3 regions of the Vibrio nomapromontoriensis genome follow, and region 3 is predicted to be linked to each of the others. Evidence: predicted binding sites of a transcription regulator. Region 3 holds the regulator's gene; each other region holds the start of a gene.
The links. The regulator CRP, encoded in region 3, controls carbon source genes, mostly activating them, when cyclic AMP is high. The targets are predictions, from matches to a motif close to TGTGANNNNNNTCACA.
Positions count from the first base shown of each region.

Region 1: the regulator CRP is predicted to act here: its motif matches at 2,024-2,039, upstream of L4D05_RS01445 (NupC/NupG family nucleoside CNT transporter).
Region 2: the regulator CRP is predicted to act here: its motif matches at 1,459-1,474, upstream of L4D05_RS11665 (glycogen/starch/alpha-glucan phosphorylase).

Region 1 is NZ_JAKJSS010000006.1:292,454-295,742, reverse strand. Features, by position in the region: gene deoC (deoxyribose-phosphate aldolase) at 1-143, opposite strand, end outside; gene L4D05_RS01445 (NupC/NupG family nucleoside CNT transporter) at 613-1,878, opposite strand; gene L4D05_RS01440 (TatD family hydrolase) at 2,084-2,881, opposite strand; gene L4D05_RS01435 (DUF5363 family protein) at 2,874-2,996, opposite strand.
Region 2 is NZ_JAKJSS010000009.1:142,776-146,064, forward strand. Features, by position in the region: gene malT (HTH-type transcriptional regulator MalT) at 1-1,173, opposite strand, end outside; gene L4D05_RS11665 (glycogen/starch/alpha-glucan phosphorylase) at 1,736-3,289, shown strand, end outside.
Region 3 is NZ_JAKJSS010000017.1:105,075-108,363, reverse strand. Features, by position in the region: gene L4D05_RS20390 (phosphoribulokinase) at 1-708, shown strand, start outside; gene crp (cAMP-activated global transcriptional regulator CRP) at 953-1,585, shown strand; gene L4D05_RS20380 (DUF1338 domain-containing protein) at 1,654-2,445, opposite strand; gene astD (succinylglutamate-semialdehyde dehydrogenase) at 2,456-3,289, opposite strand, start outside.

The DNA of each region.
Region 1 (3,289 bases), on a different contig from region 3:
ATACAGATCGCAGCAGTATTACCTACTGACGTTTTCGCATCGTGACAAAGCGCAATCACTTTTTCGTTAGTGTCGTCGTCATTTAACGTGGTTAGATCCATAAGTTTAAGTGCACGTAGAGCTGCTGATTTTAAATCGCTCATTTCTATCTCCGGTCAAAATATTCAATTAATTATCTGACAAACACGTCAGCAATAAATGAACGGACTTGGTTCCTTGAAGACTCGGCTCAGTTGTTATGCATTGCTATTATGCTTAAACAGCAAGACAACCAACACCAATTGCTATCCTTGTCACCGCACAGTACCTGCTCGTAATAATCACCTGATTCCTATCTGGTGAGAACTGGCTCTGGCTAAATAAGCTTCGTGAAAATACGAAGGAATTACTAAGTAGCCTCTACAGTATAGGACTCTTACTCAAAACGGTAGAGCTGATTAAAACGCAAACGGTTTGCTTCTCAAAAAACTTCCATTCAATATTTGAATCGTTTGTCCAATAACGATTCACCAAGGGTTTTAAGGGTCCCAAAACCAAAAAAGCCCCGCAGCAATCTCTTGCTACGGGGCGATTTATTATGACGTCTATATACTAATAACCTACGGCTAACAGTTACATTGCCGCAAGGCTAAGACAGAAGCCAGCAATCGTTGCTGCCATCAAGTTAGATAGCGTACCAGCGATAACGGCTTTCACACCCATGCGAGCGATATCACCGCGACGCTTAGGCGCCAAGCTGCCTAGACCACCCAGTAGAATCGCGATAGAAGAAAGGTTCGCGAAACCACAAAGTGCAAATGAGATGATTGCTTTTGTCTTGTCAGAAAGAACAACCGGCGCAGCTTCAGTTAGGTAAGGGGCAAAGTTTGCAAACGCTACAAATTCGTTAGCAACAGTTTTCATACCGATGAACTCACCAGCAACAACCGCTTCTTCCCATGGCACACCAATAAGGAATGCAAGAGGAGCAAAAACCCAACCAAGTAGCAATTCAAGGCGAAGTTCAGGCATACCGAACCAACCACCAACGCCACCAAGCATACCATTCACAAGCGCGATAAGGCCGATGAATGCGATAAGCATTGCACCAACGTTAAGCGCTAGCTGAAGACCCGCTGAAGCGCCGCCTGCTGCTGCATCAATAACGTTAGCTGGTTTGTCATCGCCTTCTGCTTCCATGTCATGAAGCTGATCGATTGGCTCGTCAGTTTCAGGTTTCATGATTTTAGCAAACAATAGACCACCAGGTGCTGCCATGAATGACGCTGCTACCAAGTACTCAATTGGCACGCCCATAGAAGCGTAACCCGCAAGAACACCACCAGCGATAGACGCTAGACCGCCACACATTACTGCGAATAGTTCTGATTGAGTCATCTTTGGTACAAAAGGACGAACAACAAGAGGGGCTTCAGTTTGACCAACGAAAATGTTTGCTGCTGCAGACATAGATTCCGCACGAGATGTGCCTAGTGCTTTTTGTAAGCCACCACCAAGAATCTTGATTACCCATTGCATAATACCTAGGTAATACAATACAGAAACTAACGCAGAGAAGAAGATAAGTGTTGGTAGTACACGGAATGCGAAGATGAAGCCACCGCCACCGAAGACCTCAAACATCTTGCCTGATACAAGACCACCAAACAGGAATGAAGAACCATCATTACCGTAATTGATGACGTTAGAGATAGCGTCTGATACACCGCGAAGTACTTCTTGTCCCCATGGGACGTAAAGAACGAATGCACCGAGTAAAAATTGGATAGCAAAAGCGCCACCCACCGTTCTGATATTAATAGCTTTGCGGTTATCTGATAATAATACTGCGATACCGATCAGTACTACCATTCCAACCAGGCTCATAAACAGGCTCATGGTTTATGACTTCCTTATATTTAATTATTTGGCGTGTAATAAAAATTGAAGCTCAAAAGCGGGGGCGATTATACAAACCCTCAAAAAAGAAAGTAGTACCCCCTTCACACTTTCGTCCTCAACACATAAGACGTACATGCAATTTTGCGACATAGATCACAAGCTCACTCTGTAACAAAACTTAATTTAACAATTACAAGTAACTTTAGTCACAAATAAAAAACAGCAATTTGCTATTATTTAGGACTTGTGACGTAACCGTTTTCGCAGTTTCACTTCGCAGCATGATAAGAGTTGATAGGGTCAACTTTAGCATTTCCGGTTTATTGATAGCCCCCTGATAACCACTTAATGGCATATCGGGTGCGTCGGTTTCGATTAATAAGTATTCAAGTGGTAGCTTAGAGATGGTGTCACGAGTCTTCTTTGCGCGTTCATAAGAAATGACGCCACCGACCCCTATATAAATACCCAATTTTATATATTCCATCGCTTGCTGGTAACTGCCATTAAAACCATGAATCACCCCCCCATATATGGGAGCAGTTTTTCTAAGTAAAGCCATCATGTCTTGATGCGCTTTTCGGCAATGCAAAATAACCGGTAGCTTGGCTTTATTCGCCAGTAAAATATGCTCACGTAAGATCTGCTTTTGCTGCTGCTTCACAAGTTCAGCGTCACCGTCTTTGCCTAAGTGATAGAAATCTAACCCGCACTCGCCAATCGCGATGCATTTATTAGACAAACCTTGCGCTTGGGCGAGCGCCTGTTTTAATCGTTCAATACTGGCAGCGGACACGCCTGATAAAAATGAAGGATGAAAGCCAAGGGCATAATAAATATCGGAATGTTGCAGTGCTAGCTGCGCTATTTCAGTCCAGTTTTCTTCATTGATACCTGGAACTATTATGCGCTCTACTCCTGCGACTCTTGCCCCCTTCAGTACGGCAGAAAGATCGGTTTTAGCCGCGATGAGGTCTAAATGACAGTGAGTATCAATCATCGTTAGCGGGATCTTGTTTATACGGTGTACAGCTACGTTTGTTCTCCGGCGTCAGCCCCATAGACTGGCACCAGTTATCGTACTTTTTTAACCAAACACGTAACCATTTAAGCATGCATAATACTCTCTCTATTATTGGCATAGACACACAGTAAAATAGCTATCAACATACCAATGAGCAAATGTAATCGATTGCAAACTATTCTACCAAACCCCTTGTTACGCAAAGGATAGCCAATAGTTAGAGTTTTATCACTAAGTTGTGATTCAACACTCATTGCTGTGATAGAAGCGGTTTTTTTTCAACCAAGCAAACGATAAAATGTTTCGCACTGTTTGTAAATTAAACAAAGCATGAGGCTGCGTTATTTACAAACGTTTAATTTCCAGCCTCTAACCACAGCGTTA
Region 2 (3,289 bases), on a different contig from region 3:
CGCAAGTTCGCCTTGGTTAAACATTTTCCAACCGAACTCATTGAGAATTGTCACGACGAGCTCACTATTGGCCGCCAATCTAGCGTGTCTAAGTGCTTGGTGAGGAACGCTTTGATCAAGCCAAGCTTGAGCCGCGGCAAGGTGAAGATCCAGTTCTTGTTGAGGAATGCGGGCTTTACGTTCATGCGAAAGAAATTCAGCAAATAGATTATGGAATCTAAACCAGTTGTTTTCACCTTCAAGGGGGTAGATAAACAAGCCGAATCGGTTGAGAGATTCAATCATGCTCAAGGCGTCGTTGCGTTTGGTTAACGCCGTAACAAGGTTGTCGTTAAAGTGATCCAATACCGAGCACTGCATGAGGAAGTTTCGGGTGTCTTTATCCAACAAATCAAAGACTTCTTCAATCAAATAGTCCCAAAGATGCGCGTGGTTAAATTGCGATATAGTTTCCACAGATTGCGCTAATGTGCGTTTTTGGTGCTGAGCTTGCAGCGCAAACAATTGCAACGCAGATGGCCAGCCTTCGACATAGGTTCTGAGGGAATTCGCGGTTTCATCATCAATATCGTCGGCGAGACGAAGATTAAAGAACCGCGTGGTTTCTTCGGTGTCAAACGCGAGTAATTCATTACCAATTTCGATCATAAGATCACGTACACGCAAGTTGGCAGTACCCAATGGTGGGTTGCCGCGGCTGGTGACCACAAGCGTAATATTATCTGGCATATGTTTGAGGAAAAAGCGCATCGCTTCATGAATATCTTCATCATGGATGAGGTGATAATCATCAAGAACAACATAGCATTCATGGTGGTAACAAGTAAGTTCGGAAAACACCTCCCCAAGCAGGGAATGCAGAGAGGAAAACTGTCGACGTTCTGCTAGTTTTTGGGAATTTGGGCAACTATTACTGGTGGCTTTGTTAATGGCTTGAAGTAGGTAATTGACGAAGCGGAATGAGTCATTGTCACTTTCATCAATACTATACCAGCCAACATGTGGTTTGTCTGATAACCACTGAGCAGCCATGGTGGTTTTACCGTAGCCAGCAGGAGAGCGGAAAAGTACAAGCTTGTAAAAAGGGGCCTGCGAAAGCAGATCCAAAACTCGTGGGCGAACGATCGCGTTATGTAAGCGTCCAGGGCGAGTTAATTTTGAAGGAATCCACATAGATATTTCCTGTCATTTTTATAGTTAGAGTATGTGCTAACCGTTAGCGTCTTTCATGAAGAGGTTTGGTGATAAATTAACCGATTTAACGATGCCATTCCGATGGTAGGCGAGGTCTAGCTCTACAATGTTTGATCAATGGCTAGATTTTGTTCATAAAACGATTTTACACCAACTACGCCGCATTTTTGTGATTTGAATCACATATGATTGGTTGTTTACGGTCTGCATTTCGCGTCATGTATACAAAAAATTGGCCTGATTAGGTGAAAATTTGAATGCAATTGTGATCTCAGACTCAAATATTGAATTTGATATGCATCTAATTCACGGTAACGACTTAGTTAGCGATTACAGTGAAAGTGACGTTGGCGTGATCGGTATCACCGGATAAAAGCTAAAGCTCGAGCGCAATGAGATATTGATCACTTAATGAGGGGGAGTACGCCCTCTACGCCCTCGTCACTCATCCTCCACGGAGTCGGAGATAGGAGGATGTTTAAGGAGACGTCACCATGCACGATATGTGACAGATGGATAAAACTTAAAGTGAGATTTCTTAATGAAACCTGCGCAACAGAAAAAATTCAATAAAGCTTCTTTTCAAGACAGTGTTAAAAAGCACCTTTCTGCGACTTACGCAACAACAGTAGAAACCGCAACTGAGCACCAGTGGTATTTGGCTATGGGTCGCGCTTTGGCAGAACTCACCACTTTTGACTTACTTGCAACAGAAGCGGATGACCGCATTAAAAACGCAAAAAGCGTTAACTACCTATCCTTAGAATTTCTAATTGGCCGCCTGACAGGTAACAACTTGATCAGCATGGGGCTATATGAGCAAATCACTCAAGCAATGGAAGAGTTGGGCCATAACCTAACAGACCTTCTTGAAGAAGAGCGTGACCCATCACTTGGTAACGGTGGTCTAGGTCGTCTTGCCGCTTGTTTCATGGATTCTTGTGCTGCTCAAGAATACCCAACGGTGGGCTACGGTCTTCACTATGAGTACGGTCTATTTAAGCAGTCTTTCCAAGACTGCCGTCAAAAAGAGGCACCTGACGCATGGCGCGGTGTTGAAGGTTACCCGTGGGAAGTTGCTCGTCCAGAGCTGGCACAGCATATTGGTTTTTACGGTCATGTAGACGTTGAATTCATCGACGGTAAAGAAGTACGCACTTGGGTTCCGGGCATGGAAGTAAAAGCAATGCCTTGGGATTTACCTATCGTAGGTTACGAATCAAGCACCGTTTACCCACTGCGCCTTTGGGAATGTCAGGCAATTGCACCTTTCTCACTTGCGAGTTTTAACAACGGCGATTACTTCGAAGCCCAGCACTCGCTAATTGATGCGGGTAACATTACTAAAGTCCTTTACCCGAACGATAACCATGAGAAAGGTAAGACTCTGCGTTTAATGCAGCAGTACTTCCACTCAGCAGCGTCAGTTCGCGATATTCTACGTCGTCATGAAGCTGCAGGTTTTGCCCTTGCTGATCTTCCTAAGCAAGAGACGATTCAACTTAACGATACGCACCCAACTATCGCAATTCCTGAGTTGATGCGCATCCTGATCGATGAGAAGGGCCTCTCTTGGGATGAAGCATGGGAAATCAGTGCACACACGTTCGCCTACACGAACCACACATTGCTTCCAGAAGCACTAGAGACTTGGTCTGAGTCATTGATCAACCGTCTTCTTCCACGTCACATGGAAATCATCTTTGAAATCAACCATCGCTTCATGCAAGAAGTTCGCAAGATGTGGCCTGGTGACGGTGAGAAGCAAGCGAAGCTTTCTATCATCCAAGAAGGTTTCCACCGTATGGTTCGCATGGCCAACCTATGTGTGATTGGTTCTTATAAAGTAAATGGTGTGGCAGCGCTTCACTCGCAACTGGTTAAGAAAGACCTGTTCCCAGAGTTCAATGAAATCTTCCCAGGTAAATTGACTAACGTTACGAACGGCATCACGCCGCGTCGTTGGTTGAAGTTCTGTAACCCAGGCCTATCTAGCTTAATTACGGGCAAAATTGGTACGGAGTGGCCAGCGAAACTTGAGCAGCTAGAAGGCATTGCTCAGTTTGCAACTGATGCGAAATTCCAAAAAGAATTC
Region 3 (3,289 bases):
GAGATCCGTAAAGCGAAAGAACAAGGAAAGCACATCAGTTATTTTGGCCCCCAAGCGAATGACTTTCCTGCACTCGAAACCTTCTTTAAAAACTACGGGCAAAACGGAGTGGGTCAATTTAGACGTTACCTGCATACGTTTGATGAAGCGGTCCCTTACAATCAAATGCCCGGGACTTTTACGCCTTGGCAGGATTTACCAGAAAACTCCGATGTTTTATTTTATGAAGGTTTGCATGGCGGCGTCGTTGATGGTGCAATCAATGCCGCTCAGCATGTTGATCTACTGATTGGCATGGTACCTATCGTCAACCTTGAGTGGATTCAAAAGTTCGTACGCGATACGCGTGACAGAGGTCACTCTCGCGAAGCGGTGACCGACTCAATCGTACGTTCAATGGATGACTACCTAAGCTACATTACCCCGCAGTTTTCGCGCACTCATATCAACTTTCAGCGCGTACCGACTGTCGACACCTCAAACCCACTCAATGCCAAAGGAATCCCAAGCCTTGATGAAAGTTTTGTGGTCATTCGCTTACGAGGGATAAAAAATGTCGACTATCCTTACCTGCTTGCCATGATAGATGGATCGTTTATGTCACGTCACAACACCATTGTCGTGCCTGGTGGAAAAATGAGCTTTGCGATGGAATTAATCGTCCGACCTATACTACAGCAGTTAATAGAAACAGGGAAAATAGGTTAGTTTTTTGCGCCTAAACTTAGATGATTTTTTATACCGTGATCATGTGCACAGTTTTGTATAGAAAAATGGTCTGATGACACGATTAAAATCAAGAAAGTCCGCGCAAAAAAGGATACTATTTCTTTGAAACAGAAGATCGCTTGCGCCATCTTCAAAGTGCTTTTATGCTAGTAAGTCCTAACACAATGGACTTGCTATTATATATGGAAAGCAGCAAGCATACCCTGCAGAGGAAGTAAGAAATATGGTTCTAGGTAAACCTCAAACCGACCCAACGCTAGAGTGGTTCCTTTCACATTGTCATATTCACAAGTACCCTTCAAAAAGCACGTTGATTCATGCGGGCGAGAAGGCAGAAACACTTTACTACATCGTAAAAGGTTCTGTTGCTGTACTTATTAAAGATGAAGAAGGCAAAGAGATGATCTTGTCTTACCTTAACCAAGGTGACTTCATCGGTGAACTAGGCCTATTTGAAGAAGACCAAGAACGTACAGCGTGGGTGCGAGCTAAATCACCTTGTGAAGTGGCTGAGATTTCATTTAAGAAATTCCGTCAACTTATCCAAGTTAACCCTGATATTCTCATGCGCTTATCTTCTCAGATGGCAAGTCGCCTACAAGTGACAAGCCAGAAAGTGGGTGACCTTGCGTTCCTTGACGTAACGGGTCGTATTGCTCAGACGCTACTTAACCTAGCGAAACAACCTGATGCAATGACTCACCCTGACGGCATGCAAATCAAGATTACTCGTCAAGAAATCGGCCAAATCGTTGGTTGTTCTCGTGAGACAGTAGGACGTATTCTTAAGATGCTGGAAGAGCAGAACCTTATTTCTGCTCACGGTAAGACTATTGTGGTCTACGGCACTCGTTAATCGACGCCTTTAGATACTCAAAAAGCCACCGCAAGGTGGCTTTTTTATTAGACGTTAACTCTGATAACCTATTGATGCGTGCTCTCAAAAATCTTATCGGCTGACGCTGCGACAAAGCCTTGATAATACTTGTTGTCGTTCATTTTGTAGCGCTTAGCAAATTCATAAAAACCACCAGGTATCTGCTGTTCCCCATCTGAAAATGATACGCCCACTTTGTCTGCCATCGTCGAAGATTGCTCAAGAAGGACCTCTGGCGATCCTTTCACTTCACCACCAGACTCATTGATATCAAAACCTGCTTGGCGCAAATAGTTATTGACCTCACTCACTTCTCCAAAACGATTAAGCTGATTCACACTAACAGTAAAGTGGTTGGCACCAAAACCATGTGCAGCAAGCCAAGAAGCATACTCACTCTCTTTGGCTAACGTTTGATAATCGTCATAACTGAGCGCCCACATACGTCCACCAAACAGAAAGTCTTCAGCGGCCAACTGCAAGTTATCTACTTGGCTAACGAGTTTTGCCACAATGGCTTGCAGCTCTGCTGAGCACTGTTCAACGCGAAGCTCACTAATAAACACTTTCGGCAATGACTCATCACTATGTTGTAGGTGAATCGCAGACAGTTTTTTCGCTGCAAAGTCATACTCACCCGCTTGTTGATAACCAAGCTTAAGAAACGGTTTTGCCAATATTTCAATGCCCACGGGCGAGAGATTAAAGGTACGCAACGCGATATGATCATTGATCAGTGCCTCCCCCTCTTTCAACAACGCCTGTACTTTTGCTGCTGAAGGACATAATCGCTGAGTGTAGTCTTGCCACAACTGCTCAAATAATTGTTCTGCCGTCATCTTTTGCTCCTTAAAGATCGAGACCTGGGCTTAATGTCGCAGGCAGCACTGTTTGCTCCCCTTCCATCGACGCCATCGGGTAAGCGCAGTAATCTGCCGCATAATAAGCGCTTGGTCGCAAGTTACCTGACGCACCCGGACCACCAAATGGTGCATCACCACTTGCTCCGGTTAGCTGACGGTTGCGATTCACAATACCTGCGCGAATATGGTCAACAAAATACAGCCACTCATCATCATTGGTTGAAATCAGGCCCGCCGATAAACCAAATCGAGTGTCATTAGCAAGCTCAACAGCTTGTGGTAGCGTTTCGTAACGCACAAGCTGCAATAATGGGCCGAAGTATTCTTCATCCGGTAACGTCGCTATTGCCGTGGCATCGATCAAACCTGGCGTCACAAACGCGGCCTGTAATTGTTTCGATTCCACTAAGCTCTTGCCACCTAGCGATTGCAGCGCCGCTTGTGCCTGAATAATATGCTGAGCAGCCTGCATGGAAATCTGCGGCCCCATGAAAGGCGCAGGCGTGGCGAATGGCTCATCAATCCGAATCTTGGCTATCGCGGCCACTAATGCGTCAACAAGTTGGTCACCTTTATCGCCAAACGGCACATACAAACGACGTGCACAGGTACAACGCTGTCCGGCACTAATATAAGCAGATTGGATAATAGTGTAGACCGTCGCATCAAGCTCACCATAAGCGTCACTCACAACCAACGGGTTGTTGCCGCCCATTTCCAAGGCCAACATTTTGTCAGGCTGACCGGCAAATTGACGATGTAATACGTGCCCAGTATTCGCGCTACCAGTAAACAACACCCCATCAATGCCTTTAGCGTC